One region of the Brevibacillus sp. FSL K6-2834 genome, then DNA from elsewhere that is predicted to be linked to it. Evidence: riboswitches for the same ligand, from Rfam matches in the RefSeq annotation. Region 1 holds a riboswitch; the other holds the start of a gene.
The links. Region 1 has a riboswitch for S-adenosylmethionine ahead of NST96_RS24015 (ABC transporter permease). Riboswitches for the same ligand answer to the same signal wherever they lie in the genome.

Region 1 (14,784 bases):
AAGCAAAAGACGGAAACGAAGCGAGAGCTGCACCCGGCTGCTTTCCGCAAGAAGCTCAAGGAACGGGGGCAAAAAACCTATCGGCAAAACGCAACTCCGCAGGCAGACCTGGAAGGGGCTGGCGAGGTTGTCCCGCTGGGAGGTGCCGAAGGAGAGCAAGGCGCTCCGCGTGAAAAAGCATTCTGGGAGGACTTTGTCCGTTCCAAGAAAAAGAAGCGTAAAAATATAGCAGGCCAGGCGAAGAGGAAACGGCGGTAAAGCACCGCTGTTTCTTTGTTTGCTGGGCTGTAGAAGTAACTCGAAATACTTGAAAGCAGTTAGCAGCAGTTTAAAGAAGTTAAAAGCAATTAAAAGCAGTTAAAAGAGGTCAAACCGTTAAAAGCAGTTAAAAGCAGTTAAAAGCACTCAAAGGCTCAAAACTGCTCAATGGCTGAAAATCGCTCAAAACCGCTCGAATCTCTTAAAGCCACTCAAAGCAGCAGTCAGAAGGAATGGGTATTGCTGTATTAAGTGTTTTTTGCTATACTAACAGATACCATATTTTTTCATCCGGTACCAAGCGAGGTGATCTCCATGTCAAAACCGAAAACAGGTGTTAAAACGCTGGCTCAAAACCGCAAAGCGCGCCACGACTACCATATCGAGGAAGTCTACGAAGCAGGCATCGCCCTGACGGGGACGGAGATCAAATCCGTGAGGGCCGGACGCATACAGCTCAAGGACAGCTTTGCCCGCATCCAAAATGGCGAGCTGCTGTTGTACAACGTGCACATCAGCCCGTACGACCAGGGCAACCGCTTCAACCACGAGCCGGAGCGGACGCGCAAGCTGCTGCTGCACCGTCTGGAAATCCTCAAGCTGAACAGCCTCACCCGGGAACGCGGCTATTCGCTCGTCCCGCTCAGCATTTACCTCAAGGGCGGCTGGGCCAAGGTAGAGCTGGCGCTGGTCAAAGGGAAGAAGAACTACGACAAGCGCGAGGATTTGAAGAAGAAGGATGCTGCGCGTGAAGTGGAGCGTGCGCTGCGGGAGCGGCAGAAGGTGTAGGAAGCTGGTAAGGCAGGCAGTATTGCGGGGCAGCGGGAGGACCGTCTGGGTTTATACTGCAGCGGGTCGGGCCATAGGAACGCGGCTCTTGCCTGAAAGGCCGATGCAACACTGGCTGTGTCTCATGTAAGCCAGCCAAGCTGGCGCACACTGCCAAGGCTGCCACCAATATGGCGTTGAGAACGGTATCGATCATATGCTATAGTAAGAGAGCAATGAGTGATGCCAAATCAAACGTCTGGGTGTGGAACCGTTACCGTTTTCGCCTGGGCTTTTTTTATCTCGGCAAAGCTTGGCAAAGCGAGGCTCTTGCTGTTAGACAATGAGCTTCTGACGGTAAAACGAATCGTTTCCAAGCTGTAAAGTAATTCGTAACAGAAGGCTCTCATTGCCTTTTTGACAACCATCGTCGCTTGCCTAATCGGCGGCGCGATCTTTTCCATTCTGGGGGCGTTCTGGATTCGACGGGGATGGTAGAGCATAAGAAGCGAGCCGGGGGGTTGCGGACCTCGTCATCAACGCAAACGCCATTAACTGGCAACAAACAACTTTCTCTCGCTGCTTAATAACCAGTGAGGCGCTACCATTCCATCGCCCATGTGGCATGACTAGCGCTCAACTTTAGTGGGATACGCCGGAGGTCTCCGCCTGGGGCCAAAGGAAGAAGATCAATCAGGCTAGGTGCTGGGTCAGCGCGTCACTCCGCGAATCCATCACCGAAATGTAAATGAGTGACTGCGCTCGGAGATGCTTATGTATCGCTGTTTTCGGACGGGGGTTCGAATCCCCCCGCCTCCACCATACATAAAATAAGGCACCCTTTAAGAGAGCCCTGCAAAAGTCCACCTAATATCTGTAAACCGTAACCCTAGTGCCCTTAGGTACTGGGGTTTCAATTATCGAGAATGTAGCTGTAGTGGGGAGAAGCATGTTTCCGATCTGCGCTCCGGTCTACGTCCTGCAAGGATGTGAAACTGTCCGCTCCACAGCGATCCCGGGGGAAGCGCAAAACGGCGCGCAGCTCCGAAGGTTACTCATGGATTGCGCTTCTGTCTCCCCGGGCTTCGCTGTTCCGCTCGGCTGGACTCCGCTAGTCGCTCCGCCTGGAAACATGCTTCTCCTCCGAAACAGTAGGTTTTCAACAGGCTGAAACCCAGTGCCGCTTCGACACCGGGTTTTGATGTACAATAAAAAGAAAACGAAAGAGTTGGAACCATTGCTACAGCCCTCTAAACAAATCACGGCATCCTTCCATGCCGAATTATATAAACTAATTCCCGCGGATCACCCTTTACGTAAAATCAATGAAATCGTAGATTTCACATTCATTCATGAGTTGGTTCGTTCCTCTTATTGTGAGCATTACGGAAGACCTGCTAACGAACCCGAACTCCTGTTTCGTCTATTGTTTTTACAAGTTCTCTACAATCTTTCGGATGAACGCATCATTCAGGAAACGCAGGTAAACCTCGCTTATAAGTGGTTTTTAGGTTTAAATCCAGAAGATACCCTTCCTGACCCCTCTCAGTTATCCCGCTTTCGTAATCATCGGTTAGGAGCCGGAGCCGTAGACGAGGTACTCAAATCGGTTGTACGTCAGTGCATCGAAAAAGGACTTGTGAAATCAAAGACGATCATCGTGGATTCCACTTATACACTGGCAGCTTCGCCAAAACAAAAGCCTCTTGAAGTACTGCGAGATGCGGCGAAGCGCTTATTCCGTATTGTGGTGAAAAAGCATCCAAAACTTGAAAAGAAACTCCCGAGGTTACCGGAGTTGAAGAAGGATCAAGAGGGTGCCGAGAAGATCATGCTTCACTACTTGGCGGAACTTGGAGAGACAGTCGAGACTTTGTTACCCGATCATGAGGGTTCCATCTCGGAGAAGATCAAGGTCGCCAAGGCCATCGTGGAAGATGAGCGTCTGCTGGCCAATAAAGGCATTATGTCGGCCATTGATCCAGATGCCCGCTTTGGATGGAAGAGCAATACGAAATCCTTTTTTGGCTACAAAGAGCATATTGCCATGACGGATGAAGAAATCATTACGGCTGTGGAGGTCACCGGAGGAAGTACGGATGACGGAAAACAATTCAAAGAACTTTTGAACCAATCGCTTGACGTGGGAATAGAAGTACAAGAAGTGATTGCTGACACCGCATATTCGGGTAAAGATAACTTGGCCGAGATGAAATCCAAGGGGATTAAACCTGTCGTCCCGCTAAACCCCGTCGTACATAATGGGGGACTGAAGCAAGAGGGCTTTGAGTACAACAAGGATGCAGACTTTGTTATTTGTCCGGCAGGACAACATAGTATCCGAAAGGCTGTCCAAGGAAGCAAGCAGAGTGGCAAAAGTCGTTCTCTCGTTTTTTACTTCGATACGGAGAAATGTAAGACATGCCCACTTAGGGAAGGCTGTTTCAAACCAGGAGCAAAGAGCAAGACCTACTCCATCCGGATCGTGGCGGAACCCTACAAGGCGCAAATCGAGTTTGAAAACAGCGATACGTTCAAAGAACGTATTCGTCGCAGACCGATTATTGAGCACAAAAATGCTGAATTAAAAAGGTATCATGGGATGACCAAGGCCAAGTACCGTGGTCTCTTTCGTATGCGAATACAGGCAATACTTACGGCTTTCGTCGTAAATGTAAAACGGATGATAAAATTGGCAGAAAAAATGCAGCCCGTCTCTTAAAGGAGAATGGACTGCATTTTTCGTTAAAGTCCTTTTTTGTAAAAAAAATACTGTGCGTTACCCGATCCGCAAACCTCAACAGAGGTATTTTGCAGGACTCTCCTTTAAGGGTGTTTTTTTATATTTTGGAAGGTGCTTCTAAGCTCCTTAAGATAATAAATATAACCATATCATATAGCTTTAAGACACCCTGTTCTCAACTCATTTAGCCTTGCTATAACCATGTTGATGATAAATCCGAATGCAATCAAGTCATTGGGGAAGGAGCGCAACGAAGCATATATGTTTGTTATAATGGGAGTAATGGGATATTCAGATTGCAAGGGGGACAAACTTAAATGCATATGCATGTAGTAAGTTTGCGAAGCAACAGGAAAAGGGTGATCGTCTTGAAAAGATACTCACAGCAAAAGTTGCGACGTGCTCTATTAAATGCGAAAGCGTCCTTGGAGATTGAGGGGCTCTTTTTAACACCGCAGGAAGATCGTTTATTGTTGGATCGTGCGGAGGGGAAAATGACGTATAGCGAGTTTTTAGCACGAGCCAAGGAAATCGCAAAAAATGGATGAACAAGAGCATATTAAGTATTGTTACCCCGGCAGTGAAGCATTGATCAATCTTCCCGGATTTAAAGAACAAGCTCAGCTTGATGCATTTGAACGAATGGTGACAGTTGAGCGATTAAGAGCTCTTTATCTAAGACCCTTAAAAGGAAAGTTCGATAAAAAGCATTTATGTGATATCCACAAGTTCATTTTTAGAGATGTTTACCCCTTTGCAGGCAAAATACGGGACGAAGACATTTCAAAAGGCAATTTCCGTTTTGCCACGGCACGATTCTTACATGAGCAAACCGATGAGTTGCTAAACAAACTGCAGCAAGAAGGTTTTCTGAAGGAATTACCTTTTGATAACTTTGTGGACAAGCTAACCTACTATCTAACCGAACTTAATGTCCTCCATCCATTTCGGGAAGGAAACGGCAGAACTCAGCGCGAGTTTATTCGATGCTTAGCTTTACAAGCTGGGTATCAGATAGATTGGACAAAAGTTGAAGGCTCGAAAATACTTCATGCAATGATTCTTTCTCCAAGAGATGATTCGGAATTGAAATACGTTATGAAAAAGGTTTTGTCGAAAAAATAACCAGCGAGGCTTCCCGCCGCGCCGCATCGGCCCGTGTGCCGTAGATCGGGCTCAACTTTAACGGGCTACGCCGGAGGCCTCCGGTGGTTCTAGATTCGCGAGCTATTACGTTCACGGACAGGATCGTTTCATAATGATTTGGAGGAAAACAAATAAGTAGCGTTGCATTTCCGGTGTAAAAACAAATTTGAGTAAAGATCGAGAGCGTCCCGGCAATTACCGAGGACGCTCTTGTTATATATCAACTACAGACTTCTCCCTAACAAAACCCCGACTTGTTTGGCCATAACTTGCGGCGGGTACGGCATTTCATTTCGATCCACCACTCAATTACCCCTACATAGGCGTTCCCGGCAAGAAGATAGCTGTGGTTGGACTTGGGGGGCTTGGACACATGGCTGTGAAGGTCGCCCATGCCATGGGGGCAAAGGTTACGGTTTTATCACAAACAGTAAAGTAGAAAGAAGACGGTTTGCGGCTTGGCGCGGACCATTATTATGCCACGAACGATCCAGAGACATTTAAAAAATTGGCTGGTTCGTTTGACCTCATCGTAAATACAGTCAGCGCGAAGATCGATCTGAACGCCTACCTATCGCTGCTGGCAGTGGACGGTACATTGGTCAACGTCCGTGCCCCGGCGGAGCCGTTGTCCGTTCATGTATTGTCTCTTATCGGTCAGCGGCGGTCGTTTGCTGGATCGATGATCGGCGGGATTCGCGAAACGCAGGAAATGCTCGACTTTTGCGCCGAACACTCCATTACGCGTCTTACAGGAAACTAACGGGTATCGATCGCTGAATAATGACACGAAGGCAGCCGACAAGTTCATCGGCTGCCTTTTTCTCAACTGAGGACAGGAATGTCTAATGGAGCGGGAGTGGAACGGGGGTGATAGCAACTATCCCCATACTTTTTGAAGAGGGAGTCCCTGCTTAGTTCGAGCCAGGTCGACAACATGCTGAATATAGGCAGTTTTTGCTCGGCCCTCATTGTCGGAATGATATTGTTCAGCCATCAGAGTCTGTCACAAGATTGCCTCCATCCGTCACATCGGCAAATAGACTTTGAACACAGAACCTCTCCCCACTTCGCTTTCCACCTCAATCCACCCCTGATGAGCCACGATGTTCTGCTGCGCGATCGCGAGCCCGAGACCTGTCCCGCCGCTCGGGCGGGCACGGGAATGATCCGCTCGATAAAAGCGGTTGAAGATATGAGGCAAATCCGCTTCGGGTATGCCGACCCCGTTGTCTTCCACCCGGATACAGGCGTATGGCTGCTGCCGGTCGGGCAGGTGTACGGTTTCCGCATGGAGGCGGATTTGGCCGCCGGGATTCGTATAGTAGATGGCGTTCGACAGGATGTTATACAGCGCTTGGAGAATCCGGGATTTCTCAACCGACACAGGAATATTCTCTTCTTCGGCGTGCACGGAAAGCTGTATGTGCTTATCCTCTGCCATAAACCGGGTCTTCGCCGTGACATCCTCCAACAACACGACCAGGTTTTCCGTTCGCGGGTGCAGTTCCATCATGCCGGCCTCAAGCCTGGACAAATCCAGTACATCATGGACCAAACGCGACAGCCGCAATACTTCATCGAGAAGGGAAGCTTGCTTGGCCGGAGAAAGGGGGGCCCCGGTCTCATGAGCCAGCTCCAATTCCCCTTGAATGATCATCAGCGGCGTTTTCAATTCGTGGGCGACATCGGACATCAGCTGTTTTCGGGTTCGTTCCGCGGCTGCCAGCGAATCGTTCATCTCCCGAAGAGCCTTGGCAATCGCTCCAAATTCATCTTTCCTTTGTTCCGGAAAGATGGCTGCAGCGTCGCCTTTTTTGATGGCCTCGATGCCCGCGATGATTTTGCGGATAGGGCTTGTCAGTCTCCAGGACAACAAAAAGATGGTCAGCAGAGCCGCGACAAAGGTGAACAGCAGGGAAGCGATGCCGATATTGGGCAGTATGCCGTACCACATCTTCTTAAACTCATACGTCTTGAACTGACTGTCGTTCATCACGTACAGCCTGCCGATCCTCTTGTCACCCGAGGCAAGCACGAGTTTGTAGCCGTCATTGCGTAGTTCATCCGCGCTTAGTTTTCCTTGCTGATACAGGAAGTTTCCATCTGCAGACAAAACGATTCCGGCAAAGGGGGCGGAATACTCAAACCTGGCATCGCCGACATGTTCCCATGAATTGCCGTGGTCCCTATAGAATTGTTCGAACTCTTTCTTTAGTGATTCAAAAGCAGCTTTATCCTCCAGATAAGCAAAATCACGAGAAATATAAAACTGTGCATGCGTGACGCCGAGCAGAAAAAGCAGGAGCAGCACGATCATTACGCTCATCGTCAGGAACAGCTTGGTTCTAATTTTCATGTTCCGCTCCGAATCGGTAGCCGAATCCGTATACCGTCTGAATGTAGTCGGAGGTCCGGCCGCCGTTCTCTATTTTCTTGCGGAGCTTGCTGATATGGGAATCTACCGTCCGTTCGTCGACGACAAATTCCTCCTCGAAAGCGTGCTGCAGAAGCTGCATGCGGCTGTACACCCGTCCGGGCTTCGACGCCAGCAGGTGCAGGATTTTGAATTCGGTTGGAGTGAGATGCAGCTCCTCTGTCCCTTTAAACACCTGCAGACTGTCCTCGTGAATCGTCAAATCGCCTCTTCGCAGCACGCTGCCGGACCCGTCGCTTTCATTTCTGTTCATCCGTCTCAAGAGGGAACGGACTCGGGCGGAAAGCTCCCTCAAGCTGAAAGGCTTTGTCAGGTAATCGTCCGCTCCCATTTCGAGGCCGACGATTTTGTCGGTTTCCTCGGATTTGGCCGTGACCATGATGATGCCGGGAGAGCCGATCTGTCTGAGCTGCCGGCAAATGTCCAGTCCGTTCATTTGCGGAAGCATCCAGTCCAGGAGCACAATATCCGGTTTGTGTTTTGCAAAGAGCTGCAGGGCCGTTTTGCCATCTATCGCTGTTAGACAATCGTATCCTTCGCTCTGAAGAAACGATTCGATGAGCGATGCGATTTTGATTTCATCCTCTACGATCAGAACTTTACTCCCCATTTTCAACCTCCCAGTACTGCCCATTTAATACCAACTTTATCGGATATCTGTGGCCCTCACAATGTGTAAATAGGTTCACCACAAGTTCGCAACATTTCGTTGGTAGGATGGCTAACAAAGAAGCTGTTAGGGAGGATTGGAGTATGGGTTACAAATTGTCGATCAGGAAAAAGCAATTGCTCATCATCATCCATGTGCTTTCGGTCGTCTGCTGGCTTGGCGGAGCGATGGTCATGCTGCTGCTCGGTATGTATATGCTGAAGGCGGAGAACGGCGAGCAGCTGTATTACACCTTGGACAATATGCATTTGGTCGATGTTGTCTTCATCCGGTACACCGCTGTAGTCGCGCTGCTCACCGGCATTGTCTTGTCCGTTTGGACGAATTGGGGGCTTTTCAAGCATTACTGGATCTTGATTAAGCTGATCCTGACTGTATCGTTGATCGGTTTCGGCATCGGGTATATGGCAGACTGGTTGTCTCAAATCGTTCGGATCGCCGAACAGGAGAGATTCCTTGCGCTCGGCGATGCTGCCTTCCTGAACACTAGTTATTCATTGATTGGCGGAGCCATTGCCAATATCGTCTCGCTGATCTTTATGACGGCGATCTCTTATTTCAAACCGTTTGGAAAAATCAAGCCGATCGTCCGGAAGCCCAAGCAAGAAGCGGCAAAATGACGAAGCATCCGATCACGAGGAGGGGAGACCATGTTTGAAACCATTTCCAGCATCGTGCTTACGATCTGTATGACCCTGTTGTGGGGGATCGCCGGTATTGTGGCAACAGGCCTTCCTTACTCGCAAACCAGCGACAGCTTGAAAAAGAGGAGAGCTTTCCTTCTGCGGGTGGGTGGCGCGGCGCTTCTTCTGAGTGCTCTGTGGTACGCGATCATCATCGGCCAACTCGTTACGAGCGGCTGGCTGTTTGTAGAGGGAACGGTCAAAGCGATTATCCCGCTGACGTTGCTTTCTCAATTGTATTTGACGGTAACGGTATGGCCCCGGTTAAAAAGCTTGCGGGACTCCGGTGGAGATGCACCGACGACGGAAGCGTTGCGCACAGTGGCTCATCCATCCGTACCGCTGTCCTTTTATGCGGCAGCGCTCGCATCCGGCATTGCTGCTTTCAGCACCGTCTTTGCCCAGCCTGTTCTGCCCGGCCCGTTTGAGGTCGTTCAACGGATGATGCTGGTTGCGCTCCTTTTGCTTGTGCCGGCGATTTTTGCAAGAAGAAGGTACGCGAAGGTTGTACGGGGGGAACCGCTTCAGCGCGGGCTTGTTTACAGGATGGTCAACTTCGTTGCTGCTGGTACGCTAACCGCCGTGGTCGCAATCGCCATCCTTGTATCAAACGTACTGGCGGGAGTGCAAGCCTCCAAGCTGCCGGAAGCATCCGACATGATGAATCACGACCGGATTGACGAAGGGGGCGGCGCGGCTACACGGATGTCTGCAGGCTCCGGGCATCATCGTCATGAGCAGCATGGCGCTCATCATCAAACCGGCACGGGGACAGTTGAAGTAGCAGCTCTGACCGGAGATATTTCCGCTCCTGCCGATGTGAAGTTCGAACTGGTGGCACAGCAAGAGAAGATACCGCTTGCGTCTGGAGCCGTGATCGATGCCTGGACGTATAACGGCGAAATCGCTCCCGAGCTCAGGGTGAAGCATGGCGATATGGTCGAAGTGAAGCTGATCAATAAAGATATCGATAGCGGAGTGACGATTCATTGGCATGGCTATAACGTGCCGAATGCAATGGACGGCGTGCCGGGGATGACGCAAAATGTCGTGAAACCGGGGCAATCGTTTACTTACAAGTTTCGGGCCGAGCAGGAAGGGACGTACTGGTTCCATTCTCATCAGCAAGCGTCGGAGCAAGTGGTGAAAGGGCTTTTCGGCACGCTGATTGTCGAGTCGAAGCAGGACGCGGAAACCTTTGACGAACAGTTTACCGTCATCAACCATCGCTGGACGACCAGCCAAGGGTATAAACATGCCTTTGGAAAAGAAGACGGTTGGCAAACGAAGCAGGTAAAGCCGGGGAAGAAAGTAAAGCTGAGAATCATCAATACGCATAAGCTTTCACAAAAATATCTTCTGCAGGGGACCGATTTCCGAATCACGAGCATTGACGGGATGCGGATTCAAGACCCGCAGCCATTGTCCGATCAAACAGCGTTGCGGCTTGGTTCGGGCGGCAGATACGACGTGACCTTCACGATGCCGGACCGTCCCGTTCTCTTTAAACTCGGCGATTACAAGAACACGAGCAATCCTGGCATCATTTTTTATACCGAAACCCCTCCGGAGGAACCGATCTTCAAGGCGGAATCTGCCGAGTTCGACCCGTCCGATTACGGTAAGCCCGTCACAAATGACGTCACGGCAGCGAAAAAATTCGATCGGGAATTCCAGATGATTCTCGGAAACGAGATGGGATTTTACAACGGCACGTTTCATTTTTTGTGGACGATCAATGGAGAGGTGTATCCCCGGGTGCCGACTTTTGTCGTCAAAGAAGGCGATAGCGTCAAAACGACCTTTGTGAATAAAAGCTTGACCGAGCATCCGATGCACTTGCACGGGCATCATATGACGGTTTTGAAGAAGAACGGCGAGAAGGTGAAGACTCCATGGCTTACCGATACGTTAAACGTGCTGCCCGGCGAATCGTATGAGGTCGCATTTGTCGCGGACAATCCGGGCATGTGGATGGACCACTGCCATAACCTGGATCATGCGGCGACCGGCATGATTTTGCATCTTATGTATGATCATGTGCGGGCTTCTTATGAAGTTGGGACGAGGTCTGGGAATTTGCCGGATTAGGCGATTGACTCCATGATGATAATGCCATATAAGGTTAAGAAAGAAAGGAAAGTGATGATATTGCTGTATTTATTTTCTTTCTTTACATTTCTTTTTTTAATAGGAGCATTGAAAAGTTTCTTTAGTTCTATCGAGTCTTTGAATAACTCCAATTTGACAAGATTTAAAAAAGCAGCAAACACATGTATAGTGTTTGGGATATTATTTGTTCTTTTTCTATTGATCACTATTGCTTTTATATTTATTACATTCCAGTAAGATAGAAAGTAACTATCGTCAGATCTCGTAAATTGATTTTTTTGTCCATTTCTATGAAAGCTGTAACAAATAAACAAAAATCAAATGCACTAAAACCGCATTGACATATCCAAGTAAAATGATAAGATAAAAAAGAATTTAGTGAATGAAATTTAACTTCATAAAACATTCTTATCGAGAGTGGTGGAGGGACTGGCCCGATGAAACCCGGCAACCTTGGTCTGATGGACCTTACGGTGCTAAATCCTGCGGAGTTATTCTGAGAGATAAGAAGGTGGGAACCGTACAAATCGCCCCTCTTCTTTCTGGAGAGGGGCTTTCTGTATGTATAATCCATAGTATTCGTATTTATTTACTTAGTATTACAATTGCACAAAGGAGGAAACAACGTGCTTCATTATGCGGTCAAGCGTGGCTTTCTCATGCTGGTTACGCTGTGGATCATTGTCACGGTGACGTTTGTGATCATGCACCTGATTCCGGGCGACCCGTTCGCGTCTGACGCCAAAATGCTTCCGGAAGAAGTCGTGAAAAACATGCGGGCCCAGTACAACCTGGATGAGCCGATCCCTATGCAGTACCTGCTCTATCTGAAAGGCTTGGTGCAATTTGACCTGGGGCCGTCCATCCAGTCCAAGACAAGGGACGTGAACACGCTGATTGCGGAGGGCTTTCCCGCCTCGGCTGTTCTGGGGCTCCAGGCGTTTCTTGTCGCGCTGGCAGGTGGGATCACAGTCGGAATCGTCGCGGCGCTCTACCAAAACCGGGCGTTGGATTTTCTGTCCATGTTCGCGGCCATCGTCGGGATTTCCGTCCCCAGTTTTATTCTGGCACCGCTGTTGATCAAATACATGGCGGTCAAATGGGAGCTTTTGCCCGTCGCGGCTTGGGGGAGCTGGGAGCATTCGGTTCTTCCGACGCTTGCGCTCGCCATCGGGCCGCTTGCCATTATCGCCCGATTCGTACGAGCCAGCATGCTGGAAGTCTGGCAGCAGGAATACATAAGCACGGCGGAGGCGAAAGGGCTTGGCACCTTTTCCATCGTCGTCAGACACGGGATGCGCAATACCATACTGCCGGTGCTTACCTTTGTCGGTCCGCTGTTTGCCAACCTGATGACCGGAACCTTTGTGGTGGAAAAGATTTTCGCCATTCCGGGGCTTGGCAAATACTTCGTGGAAAGCATTTTTAACCGCGATTATCCGGTCATTTTGGGAATGACTGTTTTTTACAGCTTTGTGCTCATTTTTACTTTGTACATCATCGACCTGCTGTACCGGGTGATTGACCCGCGCATCAGATTGACGAGCGGAGGGAGATAGCGTTATGGCCAATCAGGCAACACAACTGGATTCGCTGTTTCGACCTGTCGACCCAAGCCGGCTTGCCGGGGAAGAGCGGGAACGTCCCAGCCTCGGGTATTGGCAGGAGGTATGGCAGCGGGTATGCCGCAACAAGCTGGCGATGCTCGGGTTCTTCCTGCTCGCGGCGGTGGTGGCGCTCTCGATCTTCGGACCGATGCTCGTTCCTCACAGCCCGCATGAGCAGTCGTTGACGCAGGGGAATCTGCCGCCCTCGGGCGAGCACTGGTTTGGAACGGACGATCTGGGCCGGGACATGTGGGCGCGTACCTGGATGGGCGGCCGCATCTCTTTGTTTATCGGTGTGGTGGCGGCGGCCATCGACCTGGTAATCGGTGTGTGCATCGGCGGCATTTCCGGATACATGGCAGGAAGGAGCAGGCTGGGTGACCAAGTGGACAACATCCTGATGCGGCTGGCTGAAATTCTCTACAGCATCCCGTATCTGCTGGTGGTGATCCTGCTGATGGTCGTTCTGGAGCCGGGACTAGCCACGATCATTATTGCGCTTTCGCTGACCGGCTGGGTGGGCATGGCCCGCCTGGTCAGAGGACAGATCATGCAGATCAAGCGGCAGGAGTTTGTGCTGGCGGCAGAAAAGCTGGGCACCTCCCATGCCAAAATCATCATCAGGCATCTGCTGCCCAATACGATTGGCGTGATCATCGTCAACCTGACCTTTACGATTCCGCATGCGATCTTCGCCGAGTCGTTTCTCAGCTTTCTCGGTCTGGGCGTGCAAGCGCCGACGGCCAGTTGGGGAACGATGGCCAACGACGCGCTGGCGGTTGTGCTGAGCGGGCAGTGGTGGCGGCTGTTTTTTCCGGGATTCATGATTTCGCTTGCCATGTTCGCGTGCAACGCGCTCGGGGACGGTCTGCAGGACGCGCTGGACCCGCGCATCAGGAAATGAGGGGGAGTTCATCATGAAGCCATTGTTGGAAGTAGACCAGCTGCGCGTCTCCTTTCGCACGTACGGCGGAGAGGTGCAGGCAGTGAGAGGGGTGTCCTTTTCCGTGAGGGAGGGAGAGACGCTGGCCATTGTCGGAGAGAGCGGCTGCGGAAAAAGCGTGACCGCCCGGGCATTGATGGGGATGATTCCGCCCCGATCCGGCCAGGTAAAGAGCGGCAGCATCCGGTTTCGCGGGCGTGAGCTGACCCGGCTGACGAAACAGGAGTGGCAGCAGGTTCGCGGCTCGCAGATCGGCATGATCTTTCAGGACCCGATGACCTCGCTGAACCCGACGATGAAAATCGGGACACAGATTGCCGAAGGGCTGATCAAGCATCGAAAGCAGACGAAGGCGGAAGCAAAGGAAGAGACGCTGAAGCTGCTGGAGAGGGTGGGCATTCCGGAGGCGGCGAGGCGGTATGAACAATATCCGCACGAGCTGAGCGGAGGCATGCGGCAGCGTGTCGGCATCGCCATGGCGCTGGCCTGCCATCCAGAGCTGATCATCGCCGACGAGCCGACGACGGCGCTCGACGTGACCATTCAGGCGCAGATCCTTCGGCTGATGAAGGAGCTGCAGCAGCAGTTGAACACATCGATCATTTTGATCACCCACGATCTGGGCGTAGTCGCAGAGGTAGCCGACCATGTGGCGGTGATGTACGCGGGCGCAGTGGTGGAGAGCGGCCGGGTGGAAGAGATTTATGACAACCCGCGCCATCCATACACACAGGGGCTGCTGCAGTCTGTGCCGCGTCTTGCGGCAGGAAAAAAAGAGCGGCTGGTCCCCATCGAAGGGACTCCGCCGGATTTGTTTCGTCCGCCAGCCGGCTGTCCGTTTGCCGCCCGCTGCCGCTTTGCTATGGAAATTTGCCTGGCGCATATGCCGCCAGCCGAATCGTTTTCCGATTCTCATGAGGCGAGCTGCTGGCTGAACGACCCGCGTGCCCCGAAGGCGGAAGCGTGGATTGCAGCAGGGAGGGAGACATATGCTTGACAACATCGTGGAGGTGGAGAATCTCGCCAAATCGTTTGAGATTGGCGGCGGCCAACGGGTCAGGGCTGTTGACCGCGTTTCTTTTGCCATCAGGCGGGGGGAGACGCTCGGTATCGTCGGGGAAAGCGGCTGCGGCAAGTCGACGCTGGGCAGGACGATCGTGGGCCTGTACCCGGCTACTGCGGGGCGCATCCTGTTTCAAGGAAAAGACCTCGCCAGGATGGACAGACACGAAAGGCGGGAAGCAAACCGCCACATGCAGCTAATCTTCCAGGACCCGCAAGCCTCGCTTAATCCGCGGCTCAGGGTGGGCGACATCATCGCCGAAGGAAGCGACGCCTACGGATTGGCAAAAGGAAAAGAGCGGGAAGAACGCATCTACCGCCTGCTGGAGCTGGTCGGACTGCACCCCGGCCACGC
Region 2 (14,784 bases), 1.3 Mb from region 1:
GGTACCCATTGGCTTGCAAACAGCAGGATGAGCGCAGGCGTTACGATTGGCGCCAGCAGCGTGGTGACAGAAGTAACCGCTACAGACAACGGGACATCCCCTTTTGCCAGATACGTCATGACGTTGGAGGCAGTACCGCCCGGGCAGCAGCCGACGAGGATGACGCCGACAGCGATCTCAGGAGGAAGCTGCAATCCCTTCGCCAAGCCGAAAGCGAGCAGCGGCATGATCAGGAACTGTCCGAGTACGCCGACCGCTACGTCCTTGGGACGGCGGAACACTTCCCGGAAGTCGGACGGCGATACGGTTAACCCCATACCGAACATGATAATGCCGAGCAACGGCGTAATGTACTTTCCGATCCATTTGAATGCGTCGGGGGAAAAGAAGGCAAGGGCCGCAAACAACAGCACCCAGATGGCAAATGTTTTGCCGACGAAATTGCTTAACTTTTCTAACGATTCCACTTGTAGCACTCCTTAGTTTATGTATAATAAAAAAATTTATAGTTATTATAATTGACTGAATTTGAAATTGCCATCATGAAATGCAGTTTACGGGCTTTTTTTCGAGAGTACGTGTTGATGAAAACAACGTATGAAAGACTGCCATCGTCGGACCGCATGTTGAAAAGGCCATCGTCAAGTTAGTGTAATGACAATGGCCTTTCCTATTGAACAACCTTTTGGCGCTAGAATGTTCTTTCCTACACTTCCATGAGGATCGTCAGGATCATCGGGTTGCGGCCCGTTTTTTCGTAAATGAACGGCTTGATCACTTCGTTGATCTGGGATTTCAGCTCGGACCATTCCTTGATTTTCTTGTCCAGCGCTTCCTGCAGGCGCTGGCGGACGAGAACGGTCGCCTCCTGGATCAACGACTCGGATCCGCGCACGTAGACGAAGCCGCGGCTGACGATGTCGGGGCCGGTGAGAATCTTGAAGTTTTTCATATCCAGGCTGACTACGACGACCATCAAGCCATCCTCGGCCAAATGCTTGCGGTCCCTGAGCACGATGTTGCCCACGTCGCCCACTCCGCTGCCATCGATCAGGACGATGCCGGCCGGAACCTTGCTCAACCACGCCTTCTCGCGGGTGCAGTTCAGCACATCGCCGTTGTCCATGATAAAGATGTTGCTTTCCTCGATGCCGACCTGCTGGGCAAGCTTGGAATGAGTCTTCAGCATCCTGTACTCCCCGTGAATCGGGATGAAGTACTTCGGCCGGATAAAGTTGAGCATCAGCTTCAGCTCTTCGCTGCTTCCGTGGCCCGACGCGTGAATGTCAAAGGCCGAGTTGAGAACGACATTGGCTCCTGCCCGGTACAGCTTGTCTATCGTGCGGCTCACGTTGACCGTATTGCCGGGAATCGGCGACGCGGAAATGATCACCGTGTCCTCCGGGTAAATCGAAACACTGCGATGAGAGCCGGACGCGATCCGGGTTAGGGCTGCCATCGGCTCACCCTGGCTGCCTGTACAAATAATCAGCACCTGGTTGTCCGCGTAGTTGTCGATGTGCTTGATGTCGATCAGCATGCCCTCCGGCATAGTGATGTAGCCCAGCTCTTGTCCGATCAAAAACACCTTTTCCATGCTGCGCCCGATTACCGCCACTTTGCGGTTGCACTCGGCGGCGGCATCGACCACTTGCTGCAGACGATGCACATTAGACGCGAACGTAGCCAAAATAATACGGCCCCGCGCCTTTCTCACCACGTCCAGAATGCCTTCGCCTACAGTGCGCTCGGACATTGTAAAGCCGTAGCGCTCACTGTTCGTGCTGTCGGAGAGCAGCGCCAGCACATTTCCCGAGCTGCCGATCTTGGCAATCTTCCCGTACTCGGTTGTTTTTCCGACAGGGGTCATGTCGAACTTGAAGTCACCCGTGTGAACGACCAAGCCCTCCGGCGTCTCCAGCACGATTCCGAGCGAATCCGGAATGCTGTGATTGGTTCTGAAGAATGTGGCCTTCATGTTTTGGAACGGAATCTCCGTTTCCTCCGAGATCGGGATCAATTGGACCTCGTTTTGCATGCGGTGCTCTTCCAGCTTTGCCTTGACCAAGCCCAGGGTAAGGCGTCCGCCGTAGATCGGCATCTTGATCTGCTTCAGAATGTACGGAATGGCGCCGATGTGATCCTCATGGCCGTGTGTCAACAAGAGCGCCTTGATTTTGTGCTGATTGCTGATCAGGTAAGAAACGTCCGGAATGACCAGGTCGATCCCAAACATCTCATTTTCGGGGAATTTCACCCCACAGTCGATGATCACGATCTCGTCTTCATACTCGACACAGTACATATTTTTTCCGATTTCGCCGAGACCGCCCATCGCGAAAATCTTAACTTCGCTCAACTTCTTTCCTCCTACCTCAACGTGCATGTTTTGTTGGAAACCCGAACCAATGCATGCCATATTTATTGTATCACAACCCAGCACGTTCTTTTCATTCAGTCTAGCCAAAATGCATCCGAAAGGAAAGTCGGTCCGTCTGGATTCTACGTTTGCATACACGCTTTAAGCATACCACCTGCACATCCTACATAAGTATTATAAGTAACCCAAGCAAGACATAAGCTTTGATCCAACAACGGGGCGCTGGAATAAATTTACAAATGTCCGTTTTCATGATATCCTATTTAGGGTGCTTGCTTACTTTTTCCATGGATCAGCGAAAGATGCAAGTCCCACATATCCGGTCAAAAAAAGCGGGTGGTAGCGTGATGAAAAGGATTGCTGTGGCAGGAGCATGTACCCTGTTGGTAGCCGGGACACTCGGCTGGAATCACTCGACAACCAGTGCTGCAGAAGAAGAATTTACCGGAGAACTGCCGTTGGAACGATTTGCATATGACAAAAGCAAGGATTCTGACTCCCGGCCGATCAGCCCCAATTTCCTGAACTACAATGCCATTCCCGTGCGGATCATCATGGGCAATGACAAAACGGAAGCGTATGAAGACGCTGTTCGTTCAGTCGTTGCAAGCAAACAAAAGAACAGCGTAATTACCTCGCTCTACGTAAGCGACGATGAAGATGAGGGGTATGTGCTGGAGACGACGGAGGACGGCATTTCCTATGTGCATGTTCTGGAAAAGAACGGCGGAGACTGGGCGGTCGCCAGGGTGGAAAAGCTGGAGTGGAAGAAAAAGAAGCGCGGAGAATAGCGATAGTCGGTGAGCCTGTTTGCGTATGCGGATGGGCTCTTTTATTTTGGGGGGAAGGTGACTGACTATTGGAGACATGAATTTGAAAGGCCTGCTGGGTCGGGCTTTGGGGGGCAGGAGAAGAAAAGAATACTAGAGCTGCTCCGCTCCTGAACAAAATCGTCTTTTCATAAATAACAATCCCTCCCCTGCAAGGGCACGGCTGCAAGCCACGCACTGCACGGGAGGGATTGTTCATGTCGGGACGATATTGATGCTCGCCCTTAGATTTTTATCAGTCAGCCAGTTGAATCATTTCGTTCAGGATTTGGTCCATGTCCATATCGGACGCCATTCCGTAAGCGCGGCGCATTTTTCCGTCCTGATCGAGGAGGAAGATGCGGGCGGTGTGGACGTAGGAGCCGTCCGGCTGTTTCAGGGTCGCCATCCCGAAGTCTTTTGTCACCTTGTCGATGTCGGCCTGCTCTCCTCTGAGGAATTGCCAGCCGCTGAAATCGACGTTGAATTGCTCGGCGTATTTTTTCAGCACGTCCGCCGTATCGCGCTCGGGGTCAAACGTAATGGTGACGAATTCCACCTTGTTCCCGAAGCTTCTCTTTTCCTTCAGCTGCTCCTGCAGCTTGGACATATTGAACGTGGTCGCAGGGCAAATATCCGGGCAGTGGGTAAACATGAATTCCACCAGCCGTACCTTGCCGTTGTGCTCCGACAGCGTGTACTTCGTGCCGTCGATGTTGTCCAGCGAAAAGTCATTCACTTGCTTCAATACAGGCAGCTGGTTCTTTTGCCAGTATTGGTAGCCAAACACGGCGGCGATCAGCAGGATCAGCACTGCAGCTACCAGCGTAAACCAGTGCCGCTGCAAAAAGGTCGCCTGCTCCCGTTTTCCTTCACTCACGACAATCCTCTCCCTATCAATTGTTGCTTACCTGTTCTCTATTGCTCTGTCTCTCCCGGCCAAGCCAGCATTCCGCCTACCATATTGGCCGCGTCAAACCCGAGATTGGTCAAGTACTCGGTCGCCATGTGGCTGCGTGCTCCGCTCCGGCAGACGAGCACAACGGGCACGTCCTTGTCCAGCTCGTCTACGCGGTGCGGCAAAAAGCCGAGCGGAATCAGCCTGGCCTCCTTGATATGGCCGGCATTCCATTCTTCTACTTCACGCACATCTACGACTTGCAGCTCTTCTTTCGCCGCCAGCTTCTCCATCAGCTCCTGCGGGGTCATTTCCTTTACGCCTTGATCGCTCATCTGCAAACAGCCTCCTGTATGCTCAGGTTTTCACCTTGCTTTCACTGTCTCCCATCATACCATATGCGGACGCTATTTTTGAATCGGACGACCCTGCACGTACTTGGCGTCAAAAAGGAACAGCTTGAGCAGCAGCAAAAGCGACGGAATCAGCAGGAAAAGACCGGCGATCAGTCCGATCACCAGAGCCTTGCCCATCGCGGGGCTGTTGATGCTGTCCGTGATCGTAATGTACGGGTAGAGCAGGTACGGCAAATGGGCCATTCCATAGCCAAAGAACGCGAAGGCAAACTGCAGCATCACGAGAATGAACGCCCAGCCGTAGCTGCGCTTTTGCAACTGCAGGGCAAGCGCACCGCAAAAGCAGGCAAAGGACAAAAGGAACAGCCAGCTGATGTCCATCATCTTGTCAAAATGCTCCGGGTTGTGCCGGTGAATGGAAAGGAACACCAGGAAGCTGGCGAAGATCGTCGGCAGGCTCCAGGCAATCGCAAAGGAACGAAGCAGCTTGACCGCGGCTGTGTCTTTTGCCCGGTCCGCATAAAAGGTCAGGAAGCTCGCGCTGATGTACAGCACGCTCACCAGCGCAAGGGCTACGACCGACCACGAATACGAGCTGGTCAAAAGCTTGCCCATATTCAGGACGATTTCTCCGCCAGCCATCTGCTCGATATAGCCCCCTTCGGAAATTGTCAGGACCGTGGACAGGGAAGCCGGGATAAACAGCCCGGTCACGCCGTAGACGAACAAGTAGGCCGTGCTGTTGCGCGCTCCGTAATGGGCAAAGGCGTAGAACGACCCCCGGAGCGACTGCAGGACGAGAAAGATGCTGCCCGGTACAAGCAAGGCTGTTCCGTAGTAATACGCCGTATCCGGGAAAAACCCGATGAGCCCGACCATGAAGAAAATCAAAAAGACGTTCGTGACTTCCCACACAGGCGACAAATACCGTTCAATGATCGCGTTGACGATATGATCCCGCCGCGTGACTTTGCAGAAAAACGAGAAGAACCCCGCTCCGAAGTCAATCGACGCAATAATGATATAGCCGTACAAAAAGATCCACAGCACCGTAATGGCCAATGTTTCCAGAGCCATGTCGCATACCCTCCCTTCCCGCTACTTCAGCTCGGCTTCAATCGGCTTGTTCTTGAACATCCGCTTCAACACAAGCGAGCAAACGATGGCCAAAAATGCGTACAGAAGACTGAACATCACCAGCATCTCACCGACGTTGTCCGCCGTCGTAGCCGCGTGCTGCGTTTTCATGTAGCCGACGAGAATCCACGGCTGCCGCCCGATCTCCGAAAAAATCCAGCCCAGCTCGATGGCGAGAATTGAAAGCGGCGCTCCCCAGAAAATCGCATGCAACAGCGGCCTCGGGACGTTCCCCTTTTTCCAGCGGCGAACAGCAAAATAGAGAAGCGGCACAACCAGCATGTACATCCCGATCGCCACCATGCCGTCAAAGAAGTAGTGGATAACCAGAGGCGGCCAAAGCTCGCGAGGAATTAGATCCAGCCCCATCACTTCGCCGTTTGGCGAACCGGTCGCGAGAATGCTGAGCGCATAGGGCAGCTTCACGGCTCCCTTCACTTCAAGCGTCTCCCGGTCCAGAACGCCGCCAAAGATCAGCTCGGCCTGCGGCTTCGTCTCAAAGTGCCATTCTGCTGCTGCCAGCTTGGCCGGCTGGTATTTGGCCAGGTACTTTCCGGCAAAATCGCCGTACAGGGCCGTCCCGAAGGAAAAAAGCAGCGCCAGGGCCACCGTGAAGTGAAGCGCTTTGCGGTAGTACTCGTGACGGTTGCCTTTGAGCAGCTTCCATGCAGCGATGGCGGCAAGGATAAAAGCAGAAGTTGCATACGAGGACAGAATCATGTGCCCCGCCTTTGTCGGCGTAGCCGGGTTGAACATGGCCGTGAGCGGCTGCACGTCGACGATAGCGCCATTTGCGAGCGTAAAGCCCTGCGGCGCATTCATAAACGCGTTCACCGTCATGATGAAGAAGGCAGAGGCCGTCGAGCCAATCACGACCGGGATCGAGAACAACCAGTGGATATACGGATTTTTAAAGCGGTCCCAGGTATACAAATAGATCCCCAGGAAAATCGCTTCAAAGAAAAAGGCAAACGTCTCCAAAAACAGCGGCAGCGCAATCGCCTCGCCGGCCACCTTCATGAAGCTTGGCCAAAGCAGGCTGAGCTGAAGCCCGATACAGGTGCCTGTCACGACACCGACCGCAACGGTCACGGTAAAGCCCTTTACCCAGCGGCGGGCCATCAGCGTGTACATTGGATCTTTGCGCCGGATGCCCAGCCATTCGGCAATCGAAATGATTACGGGAATGCCTACGCCCATAGCGGCAAAAATGATGTGAAACCCAAGCGTCAACGAGGTCAAGATACGAGCCAGCATCGTGTTGTCCAGTTCCATACGTTGTCTCCCCTCCCGAAAACAACATTTTCACAGTGGTTATATGTGAATGTGATCACAATCCTCTTTATCATATGGCTTGTGCATGCATTATGCTGTGAACAACGAAGGACGAATTGGTTACGGAAAAACGGCGAATTGGTTACGAAAATAAGGCGATGCTCGGTCATCGGCCAAAGCGCCTCTGCTGTGGTATGATTTGAAGCAACGAAACGGAAAAGGAGTGGTTGGGATGTCCGCATTTTGCACGTGCTCTTTTACTCGTATTCAAGAGGGATGGGGATCATAACTTCTTGTCTTCATTCAGAAAATTGTTTCCCTGTCCCCTCTTCATCTGAATGAACAGAAAGCAGGACAAACAGGGGGAATTTGATCATGAGCATGGAGATTTTCTTTGACATTCACAGCAATCTGCCCCGGGAAGGCCCCGGAAACAATGATTCGACCCGAAAAGCTTTTTCGTATGTCAAAAACATTCCGGGCGATGCTCGCATTCTCGATGTTGGCTGCGGTCCGGGCATGCAGACCATGGAGCTGGCAAAGCTTTCGGACGGCCCGATAACGGCAGTCGATACGCATCAGCCGTTTCTGGACGAACTGGCCCGGCGAGCTGCGGAAGCAGGGGTTTCCCATCGGATAACGCCTGTAAATGCCTCGATGTTTGCGTTGCCCTTTGAGCCTCTTTCCTTTGACGTGATCTGGTCGGAGGGAGCGATCTACATCATGGGCTTTGGCGAAGGGCTGCGGGCATGGCGTCCTCTGCTGAAATCAGGAGGATACCTGGCTGCAACAGAGCTTTGCTGGCTTCGGGATGAACGTCCTGACGAAGTGGAGCGGTTTTGGGCTGAGGCTTACCCGAGCATGAAAACGGTTGAACAAAACCTGCGGATAATCGCTGAGGCAGGCTACACCTTGCAGGAGCATTTTGTTCTGCCGGATTCGGCCTGGTGGGATGACTACTATGAACCGATGCGTGAGCGGATCAGTCATCTGCAGGATCGGTACAAGAACGACCGGGACGCGCTCGCGACGCTGAAAGAAGCCAGCCGGGAAGTTGAGCTGTACCGAAAGTATTCCAGCTATTACGGCTACGTGTTTTACGTGATGCAAAAGAGCGATTCAATCGACTGAGATGATCGCTGTTTGTAACAGACAAAGGGAAAGCCTCTAGCTCTCCTCTTTTTTCTCAGGCAACTTGTCCCAGATGACGATGTTTAGCGTGGCGATCGGTTCCAAAAAAAGCGCCCAAATTGCCAAGCGCTTGGCAATTTCTACGCCACAAAAAACGAAGAAAAACGGAGCTAGAGCGAGATCGCACTTTTTTGACAAAAACCCATTTTGTTCACGCCTGGCGGACAATTCTTATCGATCGCCAGGGCGTTAATTGCCGAAAACGGCAAAAAACGGCCGAAAATGGAGATTCGAACACAAGGTGACATAATACCGATATTTATTCAGCACCCTAGCGTAACTGACACAAATTTATGTAAGAAGATCCAGCATAGCGAAGCTTTTGAAAAAACCCCTTTGTCAATAGAGATTGAACTGTGACCCGTAAGATGGACACTTTAAAAAAGTGACCCTCTTGCGGGTCACAGTTCAAAAAGGGGGGATTAGTCATTTCTTCATGGTTTTCAGTTCTTTACACAAACGCTGCTGACTCATCAATACTCCAAACAGTGTAGCTCCTGACAGAAGAAGTAAAACTGTTATGATTGTGGCCATGTTCATTTCCTCCTTATCATTTGATATAATTGTGAGCAGAAAGAAATCGCCATTTTCTTTCTGCTATTTATTTTTCCAGGGAAGGATCGGATACTTCGGATTCTTCTTTTTTTTGACTTTCTTGCTCTTTGTTAGCTTGTAAGGACACGTTTACTATGTCCCGTATTTGAATGGTTAAACTTACATGTCGGTAAATAATGCAGATGGCTAAAACTGCAACAAGTCCAGCAATTATGGTGATCGTTGTTTCATTCATCCTTCCTCCTCCTTTTCTCTGATCATGATGAGATCAGTTCCAAAACTGCTAAATGTAAACTTTGCAGACTATCTTCGAGTGGCATACGTATAAACCACGTCATTTTTTCTAGTTCGGGTTGTAAGTATTTTAGTAAGGCTTCCTGCGCTTCCCGATTTCCTCGTTGCGCATCATGCACCAATTTGCAAAAGACATCATCTTCCAGCATTACGTTCCTCCTTTAGGCAAAGACAATTTTTTTATGAAGTCTTTGTAATCCTTGTACTTTGCAGGCGTGGAGTCGAGAACGGGAGATACGGAGTTCTTGCGCTACTTCACGTTCCGTTCTCCCTTCAATCACCACTCGTTGAATGATGAACCTCTCACGTTCAGGTAAGCTGTTGAGCAGTTCTTCGACAAATAACTGGGAATCAATCGAGTCGTGGTACGGAACTTCCTTGTGATCGTCAAGGAACATTTCCCGCCGATACTGCTTTTTGGCTTGGTATTGTAACTTCCAAGCCGTCCGTTTGATCTGCTGAAGAAATTGAACTTTTGTCCATGTCTGTTTTGGCATAGAATCCCCCCACCTACTAGGTACAAAAAGGGGGGTTTTTGCTCACCTTCTCTCTATAAATTTTTATAAAAGCAGGAACACACGTTCTATTTTACCAAATTTTATGTGATTAACCGAGACCTTTTTCCTGTCACTAGTAGAATATTTTTGGGGAATATTGGTTTGTAAACAATTCGAATTGTCACATAAAACAATTCTTTTCATTTGTAACTTTTTACCTTTTCCTGCGTCTAAAAAGGTGAGGCTACAAAAAAGGATATGGAGGGTGTTTCATTTGAAAAAACTAGCGTTCGTTCTTCCTGTTGCTTTATCCGTTACACTTGGATGGTCAGGATCAATTTCCCCCGTTTTTGCTGAAACGGTTGCTCCAGCACAAGCTGCACAAAAACAAGGCACTATTGAGCATATGAAAGTAGTACGAGTTGATGGAGTTACCATTGCCGTATATGATACTTGGTTTAATCCAAAGAACGGATCGCAACGAAACGACTATCTTTACTTCTATGAGGATACTAGGGATATTAAGAAAGATACCAGATTCAGTAACGAGGAATCTTCTTTGTTTCAAAGAACAGCTAACAATTATAAAGATAAGCGTTGGACATCCGTCGAGGCTGTAGAGTTGAACGGAAAACAAGTGGAAGTGTTAAAGGCGAATAATAATGCAAAGGGTAACCCTGCTTACCATATGGCCTATATCGACAAATCTACTGGTATGCCAATAAAAGTAGAGGACTATAACAGCAATAACGAAGTTATGGCGGTCTATCTATACTTTTTTGATTATGTTCATGAAATAGGTGACAGGTTTATAGAGGAAAAGTAAAAAGCGCGATTTCTCGCGCCTTTTTTATTACGATCGGTAGAAATCTTCAATTGCATCTAGCAGCCCCGGAGTTCCCGTCACAACTTCAAGCGTATTTCCGTAAAACACGATTGGCACATCATTGATAAGCGGGCTAAAAGTGTCAATGTAATCATTAAAGATTGCCCTCTTGCTCTTGTTGAAATCGCTATCGCCTTCCATGTTCACACCGATGAAGGCCGTAGCGGATGAGCGTTTACCACCAGCAACTGGATCTCCATATACGTCCACGACTTCATCATTACGGGCACTCCTATAAACCAAGTTCACATTCTTATCAGGAGCCGAGTGATAATATGTTGCTGGTTGAATACAAATAACATCAAAAATATTGGTGCGATTAGCGATAACTCCTATATTGTGAGCAATATTTTCCCTGTTTGCACCATAGCCATAGTATGGGCACCACATAAAGTATCTTTCATAAGTGTTGCGAATACGATAAGACAGATCATTCAACAGTTTCACCATCGGATTTGAGGTTGGTCTGGAACTGTCAAGTTTCTCCTGAATCGGATAAATGGCTTCTGTACTGAAGTAAAAACCTGCAAAATCCTTATCCCAATATGTTTGTCCCAACCGATCAACGATTGTACTTTTCACTTGTTTCATATAATCTACATAGTCAGAATAGAATTCGTCCGCCTTCTCGATAGTAGATGAATTGTTGTGAAGCATAGGGAGGGAAATGTACATTTCCTCTCCAGCAATGTCTGATCGCTTCCACACTCTTAGAAAATCCTCCAAATAGCTAATGGATTTCGAAATGACTTGCGCTCGATGTGATTTAGATTTCAGACGGTCAAACCTCGTGCTTGCATCATCCGGATGTCCGAGGTGAATAATATACACGTTAAGCCTTCGACCGTCGAGTGCGTTAAGCATACTTGTAGTTACGTTATAACCGTCGCCTGTATAAATGTGTAATCCTCGAATGCGGTTCAGTGCTATCATAATGCAAAGTCCTCCTTGTTTTTGTAAGAGATAAACGACTTTTTGACCGGTCATCTTGTCGCTTTCACTTACTAGGTAAAATACAAGGAAATTTGCTCACTCTTTTTTTTGAACAGGTAAGGGATTGGCGTGGAATAATTGATCGACGTGAGGGGAAAAAAGTGAGGAATAAAGGTGAATTAGTCATGTTCCCCTCCAAAACTCAGCTACCGCATTATTCTGAGGAACTGGAAAAAGAGAAGGAAGAAAACGACAAATTTATCAGGGACCTTCGTGTTAGGGTTGAAGATATCATGAAAAGACAAGAGCTATGCAGGCCATCTTCACGAGAACAACACCAATAGGCCAGGGGAGCTACTCCCTAGCCTCAACACAGGATATTGTGCATATGTATACCTATACCTGCCTCTCGTTATGGCCCGTACGCAGCCATCGACCGGTGCAAAAATGCGCAAGGAAAAGCATCCATCACTAGGGCGCCCACTTCGAACAGGAACCTTGCAGTAACGGATTCGCCAAAATCAACTGAATATATTCAAAGCAATAAAAAAAGCCGGAGGCCTGTGCTTCCGCTCCGATTTTTTCCTTGCGCCAGTCCCGCATTGATCAAGGACAAGGTTTCCCAGCCTACTGCAAACTCATTTTCCATGGCTCTTTCCTTTCCTCCTTATTGTTGCTGTGAGGAAAAACAAAAAGCCCAAGAGCGTACACCACCCGAAACAGCTCCTCCCCACCCTCCAGATGCAGAGAAAAGACCATACGATAGCAGCGTTCTCGAAATCACAGAAAAACCACCAATTTAGTCGGAAATTTGATTGACCTTCCGAAATTGTCCCCTTATAATACCAAATAAGCGCTATAAGAAAATTGCAAACATTTCATCAAGAGTGGTGGAGGGACAGGCCCGATGAAACCCGGCAACCTGCGCAAGGACGCATGGTGCCAAATCCTGCAGAATCGCTGATTCTGAGAGATGAAACCGCCCGGCATGTCCGAAGCCTTCCCCTCTCAGGAGAAGGCTTCGTTTTCTTTATATCTTTTGACGAGAGGAAGAGATGCCCATGTCAGACCAGCAACAGTGGAAACCGGAAACCCTTGCCCTGCACGGCGGCCAATCCGTCGATCCTGTGACAGGATCGCGAGCAGTGCCGATCTACCAGACGACGTCCTATGTGTTCCGCGATACGGAGCATGCGGCCAACCTGTTTGGCCTCAAGGAGCCAGGCAACATTTACACGCGGATCATGAATCCGACGCAGGATGTATTTGAACAGCGCGTTGCCCTTTTGGAGGGCGGGGTCGGGGCACTTGCCACTTCGTCCGGCCAGGCTGCGATTACATTCGCCATCCTGAACATCGCCCAGGCGGGTGACGAGATCGTCTCCTCCAGCAACCTGTACGGCGGCACCTACAATCTGTTTGCCCATACACTGGGCAGACTGGGGATCAAGATTCATTTCGTCGATCCGTCCGATCCGGAGAATTTCCGGGCCAAGATCAACGAAAATACGAAAGCTCTTTTCACCGAAACAATCGGAAATCCGCGAATTGACGTCGCCGATATCGAAGCGATTGCGGCCATCGCCCACGAAAACGGAGTTCCGCTGATCGTAGACAATACGTTTGCCACGCCGCTGCTTTGCCGACCGTTTGACTACGGTGCCGATATTGTCGTTCACTCCACGACCAAGTTTATTGGCGGACACGGCACCGCGATCGGAGGAATCGTCGTCGATTCCGGCAAGTTTGACTGGAACAACGGAAAGTTCCCCGGGTTGACCACACCGGACCCGAGCTACCACGGCGTCGTCTACACGGAGGCTGTCGGACCGCTTGCCTACATTATCAAAGCGCGCGTGCAGCTCCAGCGCGATATCGGCGCGGCCGTGGCTCCTTTCAATTCCTTTTTGTTCCTGCAAGGGCTGGAGACGCTTCACCTGCGGATTGAACGCCACAGCCAAAACGCATTGGCGGTAGCCCGCTATCTTCAGCAGCATCCCGCGGTCGAGTGGGTCAACTACCCTGGCCTGGAGGACAGTCCTTACCACGAACTCGCGAAAAAGTACCTGCCGAAAGGAGCGGGAGCAATCCTCACCTTTGGCATTCGCGGCGGTGTTGCCGAGGGCAAAAAGCTGATCGAGTCGGTGAAGCTGTTCTCCCATTTGGCAAACGTCGGCGATTCCAAGTCGCTCATCATCCACCCGGCTAGCACCACTCATCAGCAAATGAACGAATCCGAGCAGCTTGCTGCCGGTGTGACCCCTGGCATGATCCGCATTTCCGTCGGTACGGAAGCCATCGACGACATCATCGCTGATCTGGAGCAGGCACTCCATGCGGCGGTAGCGGTCAGCAAGGTGTAGCTGAACATTTAACGAGCCGGGAACAGCCTTTTTCCTGAACCCGCCATAGCAAAAGGGACGACCCTCTGTCGCGAATGACGCGGACGATGGTCTTCCCTTTTTCCTTTTCCTTGGCAGAGGGGCCAAGGTGAGCTCAAATAGATTTATAGTAAAAAACAGTTGCATGCAATTCCCCATCCGCCGATCTGGCGTAGTCAGGGATGCGGCCCGCTTCCTTATATCCGAGTGAGGCATAGAGCAGGTTGGAAGGATCTCCTTCTCTCGTGTCGAGAACAAGGAGCGTCCGCCCCGCCTGCTTCGCCCTCGCCTCCGCTGCTTGCATCAATCTGCGGCCGATTCCCTTGCGGCGATAATCCGGATGGGCCATCAGTTTGGCGATTTCCGCCCTGTGTCTGCCGTTTTGCTTCGTGGATGCATGCAACTGGACGCTTCCGACAATCTCATTGTTGATTTTGGCCACAAGCAGAATGACCCCGGGCTGCAATACGTTCTCCCAGTACCGCCTTGCCTCTGCCTGCTCCATCGGCGGGAGAAAACCGACAGACGCACCATCCTCGACAACCTTTACCAAAATCTCCGAAAGCCTCTCAACATGCTCGGCAATGCGATTGCATTCTTCAACCTCTACTTCACGAAACATAGCAGACACCCCCAACTGCTGGTTTTGGCCAATCTATTCTTTCTACTATACGCTGTGGGTAATCTTTCTTACAACAAGCGATGTACTTTTAACAGACGACGTATGTTAACAGACTCTGTCAGAACGACAATTTCGTCGGCTTGCTTGCAATGCTACCGAAGCTTGTGGTACATTGGTATTGTTTCCTTGGAAACAATACTGAGGAGGAGGCTGCTCGACATTGGATGTGAAGGAAAGCATCTTCCAGCAAATTCTCGTTCTGTCTCATAAGCAGGAGGAGCGAAGAAAACAGAGACACGACCGATTGCTCGATGAAATCAACCGACTTGCTCCCGACTGTGCGCCATGCAAAAATTTGAGCCTCACCGAGCTGCACGTGATTCAATGCATCGGTCTCGGCGGCGATGCAAACGTGACGGCGATCTCTCAAAAAATCGGGGTGACGAAAAGCGCTGTTTCCAAAATCACGGCAAAGCTGCTCACAAAAGGACTCATCACGCGCTACCAGCTTCACGGCAATCAAAAGGAAGTCTATTTTCGGCTTTCACGACAGGGAGAAGCGGTTTTCTC

Region 2: it holds a riboswitch for S-adenosylmethionine, as region 1 does, so the genes downstream of both, NST96_RS03065 (homocysteine synthase) here and NST96_RS24015 (ABC transporter permease) in region 1, are expected to answer to the same signal.

What each region holds. Positions count from the first base shown of each region.
Region 1 is NZ_CP151945.1:4,925,957-4,940,740, reverse strand. Features, by position in the region: gene rnr (ribonuclease R) at 1-258, shown strand, start outside; gene smpB (SsrA-binding protein SmpB) at 574-1,047, shown strand; gene NST96_RS24065 (hypothetical protein) at 1,267-1,410, shown strand; RNA gene ssrA (transfer-messenger RNA) at 1,494-1,848, shown strand; gene NST96_RS24055 (IS1182 family transposase) at 2,228-3,748, shown strand; gene NST96_RS24050 (Fic family protein) at 4,310-4,894, shown strand; partial or broken gene NST96_RS24045 (TetR-like C-terminal domain-containing protein) at 5,140-5,255, opposite strand; gene NST96_RS24040 (zinc-binding dehydrogenase) at 5,367-5,678, shown strand; gene NST96_RS24035 (HAMP domain-containing sensor histidine kinase) at 5,943-7,274, opposite strand; gene NST96_RS24030 (response regulator transcription factor) at 7,264-7,962, opposite strand; gene NST96_RS24025 (hypothetical protein) at 8,106-8,642, shown strand; gene NST96_RS24020 (multicopper oxidase family protein) at 8,673-10,796, shown strand; SAM riboswitch class I at 11,223-11,327, shown strand; gene NST96_RS24015 (ABC transporter permease) at 11,444-12,376, shown strand; gene NST96_RS24010 (ABC transporter permease) at 12,381-13,328, shown strand; gene NST96_RS24005 (ABC transporter ATP-binding protein) at 13,342-14,364, shown strand; gene NST96_RS24000 (ABC transporter ATP-binding protein) at 14,357-14,784, shown strand, end outside.
Region 2 is NZ_CP151945.1:581,163-595,946, reverse strand. Features, by position in the region: gene NST96_RS03130 (bile acid:sodium symporter family protein) at 1-467, opposite strand, end outside; gene NST96_RS03125 (ribonuclease J) at 707-2,386, opposite strand; gene NST96_RS03120 (hypothetical protein) at 2,728-3,171, shown strand; gene NST96_RS03115 (SCO family protein) at 3,446-4,069, opposite strand; gene NST96_RS03110 (rhodanese-like domain-containing protein) at 4,108-4,422, opposite strand; gene NST96_RS03105 (cytochrome d ubiquinol oxidase subunit II) at 4,495-5,520, opposite strand; gene NST96_RS03100 (cytochrome ubiquinol oxidase subunit I) at 5,542-6,855, opposite strand; gene NST96_RS03095 (class I SAM-dependent methyltransferase) at 7,231-7,986, shown strand; gene NST96_RS03090 (hypothetical protein) at 8,648-8,836, opposite strand; gene NST96_RS03085 (hypothetical protein) at 8,859-9,044, opposite strand; gene NST96_RS03080 (sigma factor-like helix-turn-helix DNA-binding protein) at 9,057-9,392, opposite strand; gene NST96_RS03075 (hypothetical protein) at 9,667-10,218, shown strand; gene NST96_RS03070 (hypothetical protein) at 10,246-11,211, opposite strand; SAM riboswitch class I at 12,087-12,191, shown strand; gene NST96_RS03065 (homocysteine synthase) at 12,273-13,574, shown strand; gene NST96_RS03060 (GNAT family N-acetyltransferase) at 13,708-14,214, opposite strand; gene NST96_RS03055 (MarR family transcriptional regulator) at 14,441-14,784, shown strand, end outside.